Regions from separate parts of the Butyrivibrio sp. ob235 genome, predicted to be linked through region 2. Evidence: a T-box and tRNA genes for the amino acid it is inferred to sense, from the RefSeq annotation. Region 2 holds a T-box; the other holds one or more tRNA genes.
The links. A T-box is a leader RNA that pairs with one kind of tRNA and senses whether it is charged. The one in region 2 lies ahead of ileS (isoleucine--tRNA ligase), so its partner is inferred to be a tRNA-Ile.

Region 1 (8,048 bases), on a different contig from region 2:
GAGTTACTGTTTCCGGAATTACGACCTTAGTGATTTTCTTATTAGCGTTAAGGGCTTTAGCGGATATAGATGTTACTGTATACATAATGCCGTTTTCATCCGTTATAGTTGCCGGAATTGTGAGCTTTTTGTCCTTCTTATTATTTTTTAATCCCGCGAAAGCTACTGTTGCAGCGCCTTCAGTATTGGAAGTAACTACAAACTTGTAATTATTCATGCCGGCAACTTCAATCAGTGTGCCTATATCTTTGGGTTTCTTAGCCTGGTCATTGTTCTGGTTTTCGTTCTGTTGAACGGTAGGCGGATTCTCCTGCTTGCCTCCATTGGCTGAACCTGACTCGCCGCTATTTCCTGAACCGGACTCTTTTCCATTTCCTGAACCTGACTTGCCGCCTTTTCCTGAGCCGGACTCGCCGTTATTTCCGGAGCCCGATTCTTCCTCGTTGTTATTAGGTTTTTCTTCCGTATCAGAAAGGTTGATTCCAGTATCCTTGGATAGCGGTTTCGGCTTGCCGTTTACTTCAATATCAAGAAGCAAAGCAAACCAGTCATCTTCTGAAGCATAGCCGTTATATTTCACCTTTACGGTTTTGGAATTAGTCTGAGTTATCTTAAAGCATTTCTCAGATTCCGGATCATACCCATCCAGTGACCATTTGTAAGTTATGTTCTTGGAGCCGGCGTTCTTGATATTTGCCGTAATTGTCTTCTCTGCGGCAACACCTCTGACAAAGTACAATTCCTCCGGAGAGTAGGTTACTTCATACAAATCCTCCAGATAAAATTCAAGAGTCATAGTGCGAAGGTTCATCATTGTCTTTCCGGTCTTTGATTCCAAATAAAATTCCATATCTGCCGCATAAAGTGGATAACCGCAATCATCGTTATCAAGGCCATTCTCAGCAACAATGTTTGCAGCGTCATCCATCAGCTTTACAGTAATATCCTTACCTGTTTTGCTCACAGAAAAAATGTCATCTGCATAATCTCCGGAAAGATCCCAGGAAATCATGTCTGGATCTATGTTGTCAGAAACTTCCATTTTTACAGTGCGTGTCGGAAATTCTGTGCTTACTCGGCACGCGTCAGCAATATAGAACGCCGCGTCTAATGCAAAATTAATTGAAATTTCCCTCACCAGGGGCTCTTCCAGATCATCACTATATACAGTCAGAGTCAGCTCTCCGTACGCACATACCTCGCCGCCAAGCTGCCGCAAAGCATCTTCCTTTGTAGCAATAGCTATGGTGTCCCCGGTAGCAGAACCATCTATATACAGATATTTTTGTATGTCCTTGCTAAGTGTCCACTCATACTCAGGATCCGAAACGGTATTTTCAAGCTCCTCATCCATAAACACTGCAGAATAAGTGGGGCCTTCTCCATCACAGATAGTATCTTCATCAATTATCTCGCCAAATTCATTCGCAATTCCAATAGCATAATCAGAAAAACCTATTTCGTACGGATCTTCCTCTTCTGCATGAGCAGTCAAAGTGAAATCTCCGGCCCCTAGAACCCCAGGGCCTGAAAGTGCCAGAACGGCAGCGCAAACAATAGAAACCAGACGTCTCTTTTTCTTCATATTTATTTCCCCCAATGTCACAAAAAGAATCATGACTTAACGCTACAAAAACAATTATAAATTACGCCGGCATCAGAGAAATAGGCTAAACAATTAACAAAATTGCTTAGCCTATATTGTTCATTATTCAGTTTTCACGGCTTATGCACATATCAGTTTGAGGCCTTGAAGTTGTAGATCGGCTTCATGACGTCCACGATCTCCACCGACTCCCCTATCACGTCGATGATGTCGTCAAGGGATTTGTAGGCCATGGGGGCCTCGTCGATTGTCGCCTCGCAGACGGATGATGTGAAAATTCCCTTCATTGACTCCTTGTACTCCTCCATGGATAGGTTGTTCTTCGCAGCGGTTCTGGACATGATTCTTCCTGCGCCGTGGGGTGCGGAGTAGTTCCACTCAGGGTTACCCTTGCCGATCGCAAGCACGGATCCGTCTCTCATGTTGATGGGGATCAGAACCTTCTCTCCTTTGTGGGCTGCGATTGAGCCTTTTCTTAGGATCATCTCGTCGGTGTCGATGTAGTTATGTATCGTGTGAAAAGACTCCCCGCCTGACAGACCGGTTTTCTCAAGTAAAATCTCGGCCATTTTCTCGCGGTTTCTCTTGGCAAATCTCTGGCATATCTCCACATCGTGAAGGTAGTCCTCAAGGTATTTTCCCGATAAGTAGCAAAGGTCCTCGGGCATGGTTGACGGAAACTCGACATACTTTTTATGGTAGAGCTCTTTAAGTGCAGCCTGGATCTCGCTTCTTCTGCCCTGCTCCTTGTAGGTTCTTATGAGTTCATCCCTCGCCTCGAGATAATCTCCTATACCTTTTGCAAGGTCCACGGCAAGTGTCTGATAGAGCTCAGCGACCTGTTTTCCTAAGTTTCTGGAGCCCGAATGGATTATGAGATACTGGGTTCCATCAGTAGCTCTGTCCACCTCGATGAAGTGGTTACCGCCGCCGAGTGTCCCGAGGGATCTCTCGAGACGCTTGGTGTCTTTCAGCTGTCTGTAGCAGCGAAGCTCGGTTAAGTCGAATTTCTCGACTCTGCCCTCCCAGACCTCTCTTCCTGAAGGCACGGTAAAAGCCGCCATATCAAGCTTCTCAAGGTCGATGTTCTGTTTTCCGAGATTAACTGTGTACATGCCACAGCCCAAATCCACGCCCACGACGTTGGGCACGGCCTTGTCTGTGATGGTCATGGTGGTTCCGATTGTGCAGCCCTTCCCGGCATGGACGTCGGGCATGATTCTGATCTTGGAGCCCTCGGTCATGGGGTAGTCGCACATTCTTCTTATCTGCTCGATTGCCTCGTCCTCGATCACCTTAGCGAAGCAAAGAGCAGTGTTTACTTTTCCTTTGATCTCTATTGTGTTCATTGGTTTTTTCCTTTTTGTCAGAGCCGGGAGTATTGCACGCTCTCGGCTGTTTTCTTTTTTGGGTCCCGGCTATGCGGCTATTCTTTCATACCTTTTCGATGAAAGAACGCTCATCATGAATTTGTAGGGTTCTAAATCGCCGTCTTTTAACATTGAAAAGATCTGCGGATTGCAGCCTGATACAAGCGCCACGCCGCGGTCATTCATTTTTACAGGCTGCTGCTGATTGCGGCTCGACACGTTCCAGAAAACTATCTGGGGAAGCTTGAAGCCGTATCTTGCAAACTGCGCCTTCGCGTTCTCAAAATTGGTCATTCCGGAATTATTAGCACAGTAGTCGAACTCCATGTCGGAGATGATGTAGAGTTTCTCCGGCATGTCAGCCTGCGTGAGTTTGTTGTTTACGGCAGTTCTTAAGATTAGCATGAAGGTCTTTTCGATGTCAGTGTTGCTGACTTCGTTGAACCGCATGCAGTAGCGGACTTTTTCCACTATGTCGCATCCCTTGATCTCCACGAGTCTCGGGTTCGCCGAGAAGGTGATGAAGTGATTATGAAAAGCGCCTGTATTTTTCTCTGCAAAATAGATGCCAAGTGACTGCGCAACTGCTGCCGGTGTGGGATTGTCCCAGCCGTACATTGAGCCCGAGCCGTCGACAACTACGAGGGAGTTCTCCGCGCCCGCAAAGTTCGGGAGCGCGTTCCAGGTAGCGTTCATCGCCTGTCTCTCTTCCACGCTGAAGGTTTTACCTCTTCTGTCTATCACGGGTGCGATTACATCATAAGGTGTGAGCGCGCCTGTATTCATGACTGAAGGGTCTGCCTGCGCTCTATTTATGAAAGCCTGATATCTCTCGCCGTCATTCCTGATGAAGGCCTGTCTGTACTTGTAGAGCGCCTTGGAGGGCTGCTTCTCGTAGTCAAAGGTGTAGTCCTTCTCACGGAGGTTGTTCTCTATGATCTTGATCTGCGCTCTGAGTGCCGACAGGGTTCTGCGGTACTCGGAGTCAGTCATGCCAAGGGCCTTCGCGATCTTCTTTGCATTGCTTATGGTTTCCTTGTTGCTTGCGTTGATGGAAGGGAGCCATTTTGCCAAGAGAGAGATGTCAGTGGTGGCGTTCATATCTGAGCGAAGTGTTTGCTCTATGTAGTTCATGACTTCTTTTTCCACAGGTGTGTCCATGAGCGCAAGAAGATCGTCGTATCTGCCGTACTCCGCAACGTTCGCGATGTTCTTTTTCACAGACTCAGGCTCTGTAGCGGCGAGGTACTTAAGGATTACCTTGAAAACTCGTCTCTCACCGAGGCCGCCTCTGATGTCTCTTGCAAAGAAGAGCATTTTCATCGCAAGGTCCGCATCCTCAGCGTACGCCTTCACGAATCTGGTGATGATGTCTTCCTCGGAAGCTCTTCTGAGCGCGCCTATTGTTGCGAAAAGATCAAGGCAGTCGGACTGTGTTGAAACATAGGTAACTGCGCCGTTCTCTGTATATGTGATGTTTGCTTCTTTCTTTAAGAATGATAACATGTTGGTTTCCTCCTGTTGTTGCTCACAGATCTGTAGCTTCCATGAGCCGCTTTTCAAGATACTGTTTTTTACGCGCCGCGGGCTCTTACCCCGCAATGCCTAAATCATGCTACAGCTGACTTTTCAACGCGTCCCTAGTTAATTGCTGTTAGTATCTTCTTTTTTTCAAGACACATACACCCTTCCGGGCTGGAGCGGGATTTGAACCCGCGATCACGGATTATTCATCCGGTGCTTCACCTCTTAGCTATCCTGTAAGTTAGTTGCTGTCTGTGTCTTTGTAACTCGCCAGGCCTGTTGTGACTTGACTTTGTGACTCGCCAGGCCACTTGTGACTTGGCTTTGTCTTTGTTGTGACTTAATCATAGCGCAGTGTATTGGAGATAAAAAGATGCAGTTTGACTCTTTTCTGCGACCCCAATATAATGTTATAAATGGTTTATATATGTTTTTTATGATGTAATATACATCCCCATAAAAGAGGTGCAATATGACAGAAAAGTATAAAATCTATCTTTCAGAGGATACAAAATCAAGACTTATAAATGACGCTGAACTCTTCGAGTTCACCAAGAATGACGAAAGCGTGAATCTCAACGCTTTTCTCAAGACGCTGATTGTGAACTACTTTGATCAGTACAGGCACGACAGCGAGGCGCTGCTCGCGAATATTATGCAGGATCTTAGCGAGCTTTCTTCTATTAGTAAGAAGGATGCAGCTTTTCTTGCAGATAAGATCGTGAGCACATATATTAAGGCTGACCGCCACCAGAGCGGCAAAAACTCTGCGCTCACCCTGACTGTGAGCGGCTCTTCCTATGAAATTCTGAAGATAATCGAGAACAATATGTTGGCGGAAACGTCCCTCTCACAGTACCTCAAGGACATGTTCAATGCTTACTTGTCCATTCCACGAAGCGAGCGAGAGTCCATCATTTTCAAGGACAGCTATGAGGATATTTCGCGGGCACTGAAGGAGCACCGGGTCCTCTCTTTCACAACCACAACCTCCGGCGACAACAAGGCTTACTATGTTGAGCCCTATATCATTGCGCCTTCCAAGGAGGAGCAGTGCAACTATTTACTGTGCTTTGACAGGCGCGCCAAAAAGCACAGGACTTTCCGCATCTCCAGGCTTCGAAGTGTCTTTGTCAGCTCCGACACGTTCACGCTTAATCCGGACATTCAGGATGAGCTTCGAGAAAAAGCTCTGCGTAGCCCTCATTCTGTGAGTCTGCCCGTGCAGGCTGTCATACGCCTCAACCCTTATGGCGTCAGAAAGTTCAAGGCAATCACCAAGAACCGCCCACTTGTCTCCAAGATTGAAGGTGACCTCTATTACTTTGATTGGCCCGAGCTCCAGCTTGAGGAGTACTTCAAGCGTTTCGGCCGCGACGCCATCGTAATCGAGCCGGAATCCCTGAAGGAGAAGATCAGGAAGTTCTATTATTATGGGCTGAGGGAATATAGTAGGTGAGGAGTTTATAGCTTGTTGTGCCAAGATACGATTGCTTTTCTTGTTTTCTTGGTAGTGTTCAAAACTTGTTGTACCAATATATGTTGACTATTCTTTATATCTTGGTAGTGCTTGGAAGCAGCTCTACCAAGATATTTCTTTTTTCCACTTTTTCTTGGCATCAAAAAATCTTTTCCATACCCAGATCTATGCATTATTTATGTTATCTTGGTAACCCATGATTTCTGCATAAATCCACTTAGCAATTTTCCTTCGGAAGATTTACCTTTTTCCTTCCACATTCCACATTTCACAGTTTTTATGTAGTATAAAAGTCCGAGGGTATGAAAATTTTATAAGGGGAGCGAGGAATGAACAAAATCAAGAGAAATCTTTTATGTTTCACCACAGCTATGCTGTGTCTATTTTCAGTAATCGGATTAACAAACTTCACCGTTATTGCAGCAGAAACATCCGCGGCTCAGACAGAAACGCCTGCAGCCCTGGTTGCACCCACCAATCTTAAATGGAGTGATGATCATCACGCAATTTTCACAGTCGTAGATCAGGAAGCTTACTATTTTGTTTACTTGGAGAAAGATGGCAAAACCATCATGACCTGGCATTGGGGATGACCTGATCCATCCGAGGTTCAACAGTGACGGAACCATTTCATTTACGATCACGCACTTCAGTACTTTTGCCTTTGCTGAGAGACAGACTGTAGGTGCTGTTGAGCAGGGCTCCGACGGAAACAGCTATGAAGTTATCGGTACAAACACAATTGAATTCACCGGTCCGAAGAACAAGAATATTAAGAAGATAAACGCGAACGCAAAAGTAAAGGTTCCGAAGAAAGTTCTTAAAGCCTACAAGAAATTCCTTCCCCTCAAAAGGTCTTAAGGGAAAAGGACAGAAGATCAGTTAAACATTTCCGCCGCGGTTTTCTGATAGATCAGATAATCCTCTTCCGAGAAATTCACGATGGTTATCTCTATCTCGTATCCGACGTTTTCAGCAATCCAATCATTAACAGCGGCGAGGGCAACCTTTGCCGCTTCTTTTTTGGGATACCCGTAAACTCCTGTAGATATTCCAGGAAAAGCGATGCTGTGAAGGTCATTCTTTTTTGCCAGCTCCAGACTGTTCCAGTAGCAGTTACGAAGGTCCTTCGGATCCGAGGCACTGCCGCTGTAAATCGGTCCCACAGTGTGAATGACATGCTTCGCAGGAAGGTTGTAACCTCCCGTGATCTTGGCCTCACCGGTTCTGCAGCCGTTAAGCGTTCTGCACTCGTTCAAAAGCTCCGGACCCGCAGCCCTGTGTATTGCGCCATCAACGCCGCCTCCGCCAAGCAGACTCGAGTTCGCTGCGTTAACAATCGCATCTACTTTGAGTTTAGTTATATCGCCTGCATGATAATTTATGCTGCTCATTTTTCTTCCTTCCCTTCTGTGTTTCCATCTTCTTCAACAAGCACAAACATATCGTCAGGTTGCTTGCATCTCGGGCACACATCGATATCACGGATGCTTTTTCCTTCCTTCTCCTCATCAAAAATGTAACCACACGCTCTACATCTGTAAACTGCCATAAGCACCTCCTCAGTCATTTTCCTTAACTAAAAATTGTACTGCATGAAATTGCCATTATGCTTGAACCCATAAGCCTCGTAGAGCTTAACGCCCATGTTGGAGGCAGTGATGTAAATTGTTCCGCAGCCGTAGTCCTTTGCTTCCTTGACAACTCTGTCGAGGAGCGCGGTTGCTATCCCCATTCTGCGGTAATTCGGATCGGTATACATGCTTGACAGGATTCCAAGCCTTCCGGACGGACACGTGAAGTACGGCGGTTTCTCCGCAAACGACATTCCGCTTGTTCCCACGATTTTGTCCCCATCGAATGCCAGCCATGAGACATAGGTGCCGGCAGCCATATTTTTCGTATAAAAATCGCGAAGTGCTGCGTTTAGGTCGACGCCTTCAGGGGGTGTTTTTCCTTCTGAAGTGTACTCCTCCGTCAGCTGATTGATTCTCATGCTGATGATGGTGTCCAGGTACTCCTGCGTCAGTTTCTTGTATTCAATGCTCATGATTTTCCCCCAATTTTC
Region 2 (8,048 bases):
GAAATACGAGACAGCTTCTATCTGCATTCCTCCCTGCTACATCAAGCGCGTTCATGACTACACAAACGGAAAGCTCAATATCTGCACAGTTATCGGTTTCCCCAACGGAAACATGACAACCGAGACAAAGGTATTCGAGACAAAGGATGCTATTGAAAAAGGCGCAAATGAAATCGATATGGTTATCAATATCGGTGAACTTAAAGCTAAGAATTATGACTATGTTCTGAATGAAATCAAGGCAATCAAGGCTGCCTGCGGTGACCACATCCTTAAAGTTATCATCGAGACCTGCCTCCTTACAGATGAGGAAAAGATCAAGATGTGCGAGCTTGTTACAGAGGCTAAGGCTGATTACATCAAGACTTCCACTGGCTTCTCTACTGCAGGTGCTACATTTGATGACATCGCACTCTTTGCCAAGCATGTTGGTCCTGACGTAAAAATGAAGGCTGCAGGCGGAATTGGAAGCATCGCTGATGCTGAAAAGTTCATGAAGCTTGGCGCTGACAGACTTGGAACCAGCAGAATCGTTAAGATAGTAAAGGACGAAAACCTGATATAATAACCCGACATAAAAAAGCCCCCCGACGGTGTAATTCCCACAAAAAGCTCGTTGCAAAATACGCATAATCGCTTTTTGTGGAAACCACACTGCCGGGGGCTTTTTTATTTACAGTTTCTCAACACCGATAGTTACTTTCTCGCCGTTGATATCCCATTCTTTAGCGTTTGCTACATCATTGTCATATACGATTTCAGTAGCAAGAACCTTGGTTGAAATAGAATCAGCATTATCCTTAACGATCTGAGCAATCTTGTCATTACCGTTTACAGACAGCTTGATGTGATCCATAACTTCAAAGCCTGAATCCTTACGCATTGTCTGAACCTTACTGATAACCTCATACATGAAGCCCTCGTTAAGAAGCTCCTCTGAAAGATTGGTATCAAGAACTACTGTGATGCCATGATCCTCTGTACTCTCGAAGCCTTCCTTCTGAGCCATATCGATGAGGAGATCTTCCTCAGTAAGCTCAACTGCTGTTCCGTTAACTTCAAATTTAAGAGCTCCGTTAGCCTTAAGCTCATCCATTGCATTATTTCCGTCGAGTGATCCCAAATACTCCTTAATTCCGCCGAGTACCTTACCGTATTTAGGTCCTACTGTCTTAAGCTGAGGCTTGAAGGTGTATGTTGTGAAATCTCTTACATCATCCGCAAAGACTACCTTCTTAACATTCAGCTCATCCTCGATGATCTCCTGATAGAACTCAGAAACTGTCTTCTCAGCCTTAACATACATCTGTCCGATAGGCTGACGGTTCTTGATTGCAGCTGCATTTCTGCAAGCACGGCCAAGAACTACGATCTGAAGTACTTCATCCATGTTCTCCTCGAGTTCCTTATCGATGAAGCTGCTGTCAACCTCAGGGAAATCGCAGAGATGGATTGACTCAGGAGCTGAAGCATCACTTGTTCTTACAAGGTTCTGGTAAATAGACTCTGTCATGAAAGGAACCATGGGAGCTGCTGCCTTAGATACGTTTACAAGTGCTGTGTAAAGAGTCATGTAAGCAGAGATCTTATCCTGCTCCATTCCCTTAGCCCAGAAACGCTCACGGCATCTTCTTACATACCAGTTGGAAAGATCATCAACAAATGCATCAAGTGCCTTTCCTGCTTCAGGAATTCTGTAATTCTCAAGGTTCTTATCAACCTCACCGATCATGGTGTTCATCTTGGAAAGAATCCACTTATCCATTACAGTGAGCTTGTCCTTCTCAAGTGTGTACCTGGAAGCATCAAATCCGTCGATATTTGCATAAAGCACGAAGAATGCATAGGTATTCCAAAGTGTTCCGAGGAACTTTCTCTGTCCTTCCTGAACTGTCTTACCTGCGAATCTTGAAGGAAGCCAGGGAGCAGAGTTTGTATAGAAGTACCATCTGATTGCATCTGCGCCGTATTTCTCAAGAGCCTCAAACGGATCAACCGCATTGCCCTTTGACTTACTCATCTTCTGTCCGTTCTCATCCTGCACAAGGCCGAGTACTATAACATTTTTAAATGCAGGCTTATTGAAAAGAAGTGTTGCCTCTGCGTGGAGTGAGTAGAACCAACCTCTTGTCTGGTCTACAGCCTCTGAAATGAACTGAGCAGGGAACTGCTTCTCGAAGAGCTCCTTATTTTCAAAAGGATAGTGGAGCTGAGCGAAGGGCATTGCACCTGAATCGAACCAGCAGTCGATAACTTCCTTAACTCTGTGCATCTTCTTGCCACACTTAGGGCAGGTGATTTCAAACTTATCGATATAAGGCCTGTGAAGCTCTGTAGTCTCAGCAGAAGGATCTCCTGAAAGCTCAGCAAGCTCTTTTCTTGATCCTACTGAAAGCTGGTGGCCACAGTCATCGCACTCCCAGATATTGAGAGGTGTTCCCCAGTATCTGTCACGGGAGATACCCCAGTCCTGAATATTCTCAAGCCAGTCACCGAAACGTCCCTTACCGATTGATTCGGGAACCCAGTTGATCTCCTGGTTGTTTCTGATGAGATCATCCTTAACCTCTGTTACCTTGATAAACCATGAGGAACGTGCAAAGTAAAGAAGGGGTGTATTACATCTCCAGCAGTGAGGATAATCATGCTCCATCTTAGGTGCTGAGAAGAGAAGACTTCTCTTATCGAGATCCTTAAGTACTTCAGGATCCGCACTGATAGCACCCTCATCCATTTCCTTCTGTGTGGGTTTGCAGCGCATTCCGGCAAAAGGTGTCTCAGGTTTAAGCTTACCTTCGCCGTCAACCATCTGTACAAGAGGAGCATCGTATTTTCTTCCGACACGAGCATCATCTTCACCGAATGCAGGAGCGATATGTACGATACCTGTACCATCTGACATCGTTACATAGTTATCGCAGTAGATGAAGAACGCCTTCTTGTGCTGTTTGTCTGCTTCATCCTTTGCACACTGGTAAAGAGGCTCGTATTCCTTATACTCGAGGTCAGTACCTACATAAGTCTCAAGAACTTCGTAAGCCTTCTCACCCTCTTCCTTGGCAAGTGATCCAAGTACTGTATCAGCAAGTGCCTCAGCGAGGTAATATGTATAGCCATCTGCTGCCTTAACCTTGATATACTTCTCATCAGGGTTTACGCAAAGACCGATGTTTGAAGGAAGTGTCCAGGGTGTGGTTGTCCATGCAAGGAAATATGCATCCTCATCCTTAACCTTGAAGCGAACAACAGCTGTGCGCTCTTTGAGCACTTTATAGCCCTGTGCAACCTCGTGTGATGAAAGAGGTGTACCACAGCGAGGGCAGTAAGGAACTACCTTGAAGCCCTTGTAAAGAAGACCCTTCTTCCAGATCTCATTAAGAGCCCACCACTCGGACTCGATGAAGTTATCATCATAGGTGATGTAGGGATGATCCATGTCTGCCCAGAAACCAACTGTTCCAGAGAAATCTTCCCACATTCCCTTATATTTCCATACGGATTCCTTACACTTCTTGATGAAGGGCTCCATACCGTATTCTTCAATCTGCTCTTTTCCGTCAAGACCGAGGAGCTTCTCTACCTCAAGCTCAACCGGAAGACCGTGAGTATCCCAGCCTGCCTTACGGGGAACAGTGTAACCCTTCATTGTGCGGTATCTCGGGATCATGTCCTTGATAGCACGTGTGAGCACGTGTCCGATATGCGGCTTACCGTTTGCAGTCGGCGGTCCGTCATAGAACATATACATCTCACCCTTGCTGCGAGTATCTACGCTCTTCTGGAAAATATCCTGATCTTTCCAGAATTTCTCGATCTCTTTTTCACGGGCGACAAAATTCATATCAGTGTCAACCTTCTTATACATTTGAGACTCCTTTCGATTAAAAAAGACCCGTCCTGTAAAAAGGACGAGTCTGAACTCGCTGTACCACCTGTTTACGCATACTCCCCGAATTTACGGTTTTATATGATTCTCCGTAACGGGGAGACTCCGTCATGACTTACTGTAGTTCAGTCATGCAGCTCAGAAGTGATTTTCTATATTCTGTACTTGCACCTGCTCGCACCATCCGCAGGCTCTCTGAAGCTTTCCATAAATATATACTGTCTTCGTCACAGCTTTTTCTATACAATTAAAAATTATTTTATTCATAGTATTAAAAAAAGTCAATAGGATGTATCGATTTTATTCATTATAATAAACGCTTTCCTTTTCATAGAATAAAACTGCCCCGTCTTTATAAGGTGAGCCGTCATGGGGATAAAGAATATCAGGATCGACTGTTATAGGCAAAATCTCGACATTCTGCTCATCACCCGTAAGTCTTCTCATATTTTCCTGCATAATCTCCCCGTACTGCTGCGCTGTATTATCCTTCAAACTCGTAATCGCCGCGGATGTAAGATACCTTCCGGGAAACAGAATTATCACTCGGATACACGCTGCAACTATCACGAAAACTGTTGCCGCACTTAACGCTCTTACCAGAGTTCTATTATATCCCTGCTCTTTTCTTGCAAAAATCCATCCAGTGAAATAAAACACATTCAGAACTATAAGCAATATGAAAACATAGAAGACCGAATTCGATACCCTGTTAACAGAGAGTTGCTCCTCTATGTACACTTTTGAAATCTCTGAGTTTCCAATATATGCAAAAGGCGAATACAGAGCTGAAATCAGGCAATAACTAAGTACTGTAATCACACCGGGCAAAGGAAACTTAAACTTTACCGCATCCTTTTTCTGCAGCTCCAGAAAAGTTCTCCATATAAGGATTCCTGCGAGAATCGCAAATCCCAGAACTTCAATACTTATATGACGAAGAACAAAATGAAATCCCAGTACAAAAGAATTCCTTACTGTGACAAATACGCTGTTTTTTACGGAGTTTGCCATTGCCATGCGGTTTTTATTACCCGGCGAAAGAAGATTCAGGGCTGTCCCCACAAAATAAATCAGTGAAGGAATAATCGCTCTTTTAATATGTGAGCAGTCCTTGTCACCAGACAGGAGCTGGCTTAACAGCGCAAACAAAACTGCCATGATGATAAAAAGAAGTCCGCCAAAAACAGTTATATTATTAACTCCTGCAGCCAGAAATCCCGCAAGAGATGAAAGCACTGTTAATGGCACGGATTTATCACAAACAAAGGAATTCTTCAGAAGAAGTGCCAGAAAAAGCACAAATAAAGCATGTCCAAAGGTATAATGAACGGCGCTGTTATACCAGGTAAAACCCTCTGCCTTTCCATCCACAAGTTCAACAGTGATAAGAAATGTCAATAAAAATAACGGATAATTCATCCTGTCTGTTTTTAAGACATCTTTCCCTATCACCTTAAAAAGCGCAAAGTACGATAAAAACATCGCTCCAAGCATAATAAATGCAGTCAGGTGATAAAACTCAGTCTTGAAAACCGCAGGCTGAAGCTCCATCAGAAAGCAGGAGATATAAGTCCCCTGCCATCCAAAATATGTATCAAATGTATCTTCAAAAGCTGCCCCTATAGCCTTAAGCACAGAACCTGTATGAACAAATGCCCTATGAGGCAGCGCACCGTAAGTAAAATCATCCGCCCAGGGAAAGGCATACCTTGCGATATAGATAACGGGAACAATAAGTGCCAACGTGATTACGGTCAATAAGCAGCATTTAAATTTATATTTTGATTCCGATTCAATAGTATAATCAGACTCTCTCATTTATATCTCCGGCTTCAGTTTTCTTTTTTCTTAAAGAACTTGAAAAGCATTGGATAAACACCAAGCATCACAAACACAACTATCGTGTACCTGATAAATCTCACCATAAAAGCACCCGTGGTGTTGGATGCAAGAAATTCCTTTGAAAAAGGAAGCTTAAGAGCAGTATTTAGTACCAGATAAACAGCCGCTCCTCCCACAAGCCTTATAATTATTTCAAGCGGTTTTCTTGTCTCTTCAAAATTAACAAATCTTTTCTCAAATTCTATAGCCAGATAAAAGCCGGCCATAACTCCCATAGCTGTATAGTAATCCGATGTTTTGCAATAGAAAAATCCAATTGAAGATACCGCAAAGAATATAAGATTTAACAGTGAGCGTCTCTCTTCCCCGACCTTTTCGTAGATAAGAGGAACGATGAATACAATTGCAATACCGGTGGCCCATCCCGTCAAAACATCCGTAGGATAATGAACTCCGACAACTACTCTAGATATTCCTACAAGAAAAGGAATTATAATAGCAATTATTAGAACAAATCGGTTTTTCAGATACCCTGCAAGTGATCCGTACACTGTTGCCGAATTCATTGAATGAGCACTCGGAAAAGAGTAACCCTGCGCAGAAATATCATCCAGAGCTCCCGATTTTTCCACAGGCCTGAAGCACTTAATATTTTCATGAACCATATAGGGCCTTAGCCTTAGTGCAATATTTTTTATCAGAGGATTGAGCACCCCTCCTAATACCGCATTTGTCCCGATATAGATTCCAAACTGCTTGTCATAGCACCAGTAAAGAAATCCCAATATAAAAAGAAGGACCGTCTCTTCTCCAAGTGCTGAAAAGTGCGAAATAAAACCGGCTCCGGCCTCTCCTAATAAATTTTGAAGCCATTCCATCAGCTGTGGCTCAAAACCAAAATAAAAAGTATTCCCCATAAGAAAAAGTCTCCTCAAATTACTTATTAACTTCTTTATTTTATCAGATGAATTCCGCCATTTCCAATTTGTGCTATACTTTTTTATTATTGGTCAGGGAGAAAAAGATGATCCAAATAATTGAAACAACCAATCTTGAATCAGCCGGGCTTTCAGTTTACAGCGAGCAGTCCGAAGTACAGCTATACCGCATAAATGAACCTGCTCCGGGCATTTTTATTGCTGAGAGTCCGAAGGTAATAGAGCGCGCATTGATCGCCGGCTATGAGCCGGTTTCTGTGCTGATCGAAAATAATCAGATCAGAGGTGAAGCCTCTTTGGTCTTAGAAAAACTTGCGTCTCTTCCCTTTAAAGTTCCTGTATTTTCTGCAAGTGACAGTATTCTCACATCCATTACCGGTTTCCACCTCACACGCGGTGTGCTTTGTGCTATGAAAAGAAGGCCTCTTCCGTCTGTAGACGATGTTTGCAAAAATGCGCGAAGAGTAGCCGTTCTTGAAAATGTGACAAATCCCACCAACGCAGGTGCAATTGTTAGAAGCGCCGCTGCACTTTCCATGGATGCTGTTCTCTTTTCTCATGGCTGTACGGATCCCTTATATCGCCGCGCAATACGCGTAAGCATGGGCACGATATTCCAGATTCCCTGGACGTTTCTTCCGGAAACAGGAAGCATGGAGGTCTTGAAAGCTCTTGGCTATTCAACCGTGGCCATGGCTATTCGTGATAATTCCAGATCCATAGACGATCCGGAGATAACCGCTTCCGAAAAACTTGCTGTATTCCTCGGTGCTGAGGGAGACGGACTCTTACCTGAGACCATAGATGCCTGCGATTATTGTGTGAAAATTCCTATGTCACATGACGTTGATTCCCTCAATGTGGCTGCTGCCAGTGCTGTAGCATTCTGGGCTCTGTCTCGTTAAAGCAGCCCCTTTGTCCTTCTGTTTAAGGTATTTAGCACATTCTTTTTATCAAGACTCCAAAGCGGCTCTACAAGTAGTCGCCTTGGACCATCTCCGGTCATTCTGTGGATTACCGTATCTCCGGGAAGCATTTTCAGACTTTCCGAGATTAATTCCGCATGTTCATCCAGTGTCAAAATATGAAAATGATTCTCTTTGTACTCCTCATACATCTGAGTTCCTTTCAGTATCTGAAGATTCTGCAGCTTTATTCCGTCAAGAGGAGGCTCTAAATCCGACAGATAGCGTACAGTTTCGAGCATATCTTCCTTAGTTTCACCCGGCAATCCGAAAATCACATGAACAATTACCTCTATACCTGCTTCTTTAAGATTTTTATATGCTTCCTCAAATACCTCTAGCGTATATCCCCTGTGAAAATGCTCAGCAGTTTCCTCATGAATCGTCTGTAGCCCCAGCTCAATCCACACAGGT

Region 1: it encodes a tRNA-Ile, which carries the amino acid that the T-box ahead of ileS (isoleucine--tRNA ligase) is inferred to sense. The anticodon was not compared.

The regions. Positions count from the first base shown of each region.
Region 1 covers NZ_FOBE01000026.1:35,480-43,527, forward strand. Annotated here, with positions in the region: gene BMW61_RS15880 (leucine-rich repeat protein) at 1-1,585, opposite strand, end outside; gene BMW61_RS15885 (RtcB family protein) at 1,738-2,955, opposite strand; gene BMW61_RS15890 (DUF2828 family protein) at 3,025-4,482, opposite strand; tRNA gene BMW61_RS15895 (tRNA-Ile) at 4,672-4,735, opposite strand; gene BMW61_RS15900 (WYL domain-containing protein) at 4,973-5,959, shown strand; gene BMW61_RS15905 (hypothetical protein) at 6,310-6,573, shown strand; gene BMW61_RS15910 (O-acetyl-ADP-ribose deacetylase) at 6,859-7,374, opposite strand; gene BMW61_RS22060 (hypothetical protein) at 7,371-7,532, opposite strand; gene BMW61_RS15915 (GNAT family N-acetyltransferase) at 7,560-8,030, opposite strand; gene BMW61_RS15920 (MATE family efflux transporter) at 8,020-8,048, opposite strand, start outside.
Region 2 covers NZ_FOBE01000004.1:805-8,852, reverse strand. Annotated here, with positions in the region: gene deoC (deoxyribose-phosphate aldolase) at 1-565, shown strand, start outside; gene ileS (isoleucine--tRNA ligase) at 674-3,865, opposite strand; T-box leader at 3,902-4,126, opposite strand; gene BMW61_RS05035 (hypothetical protein) at 4,187-5,707, opposite strand; gene BMW61_RS05030 (phosphatase PAP2 family protein) at 5,722-6,648, opposite strand; gene BMW61_RS05025 (TrmH family RNA methyltransferase) at 6,756-7,574, shown strand; gene BMW61_RS05020 (tRNA modification radical SAM protein MnmL/YtqA) at 7,571-8,048, opposite strand, start outside.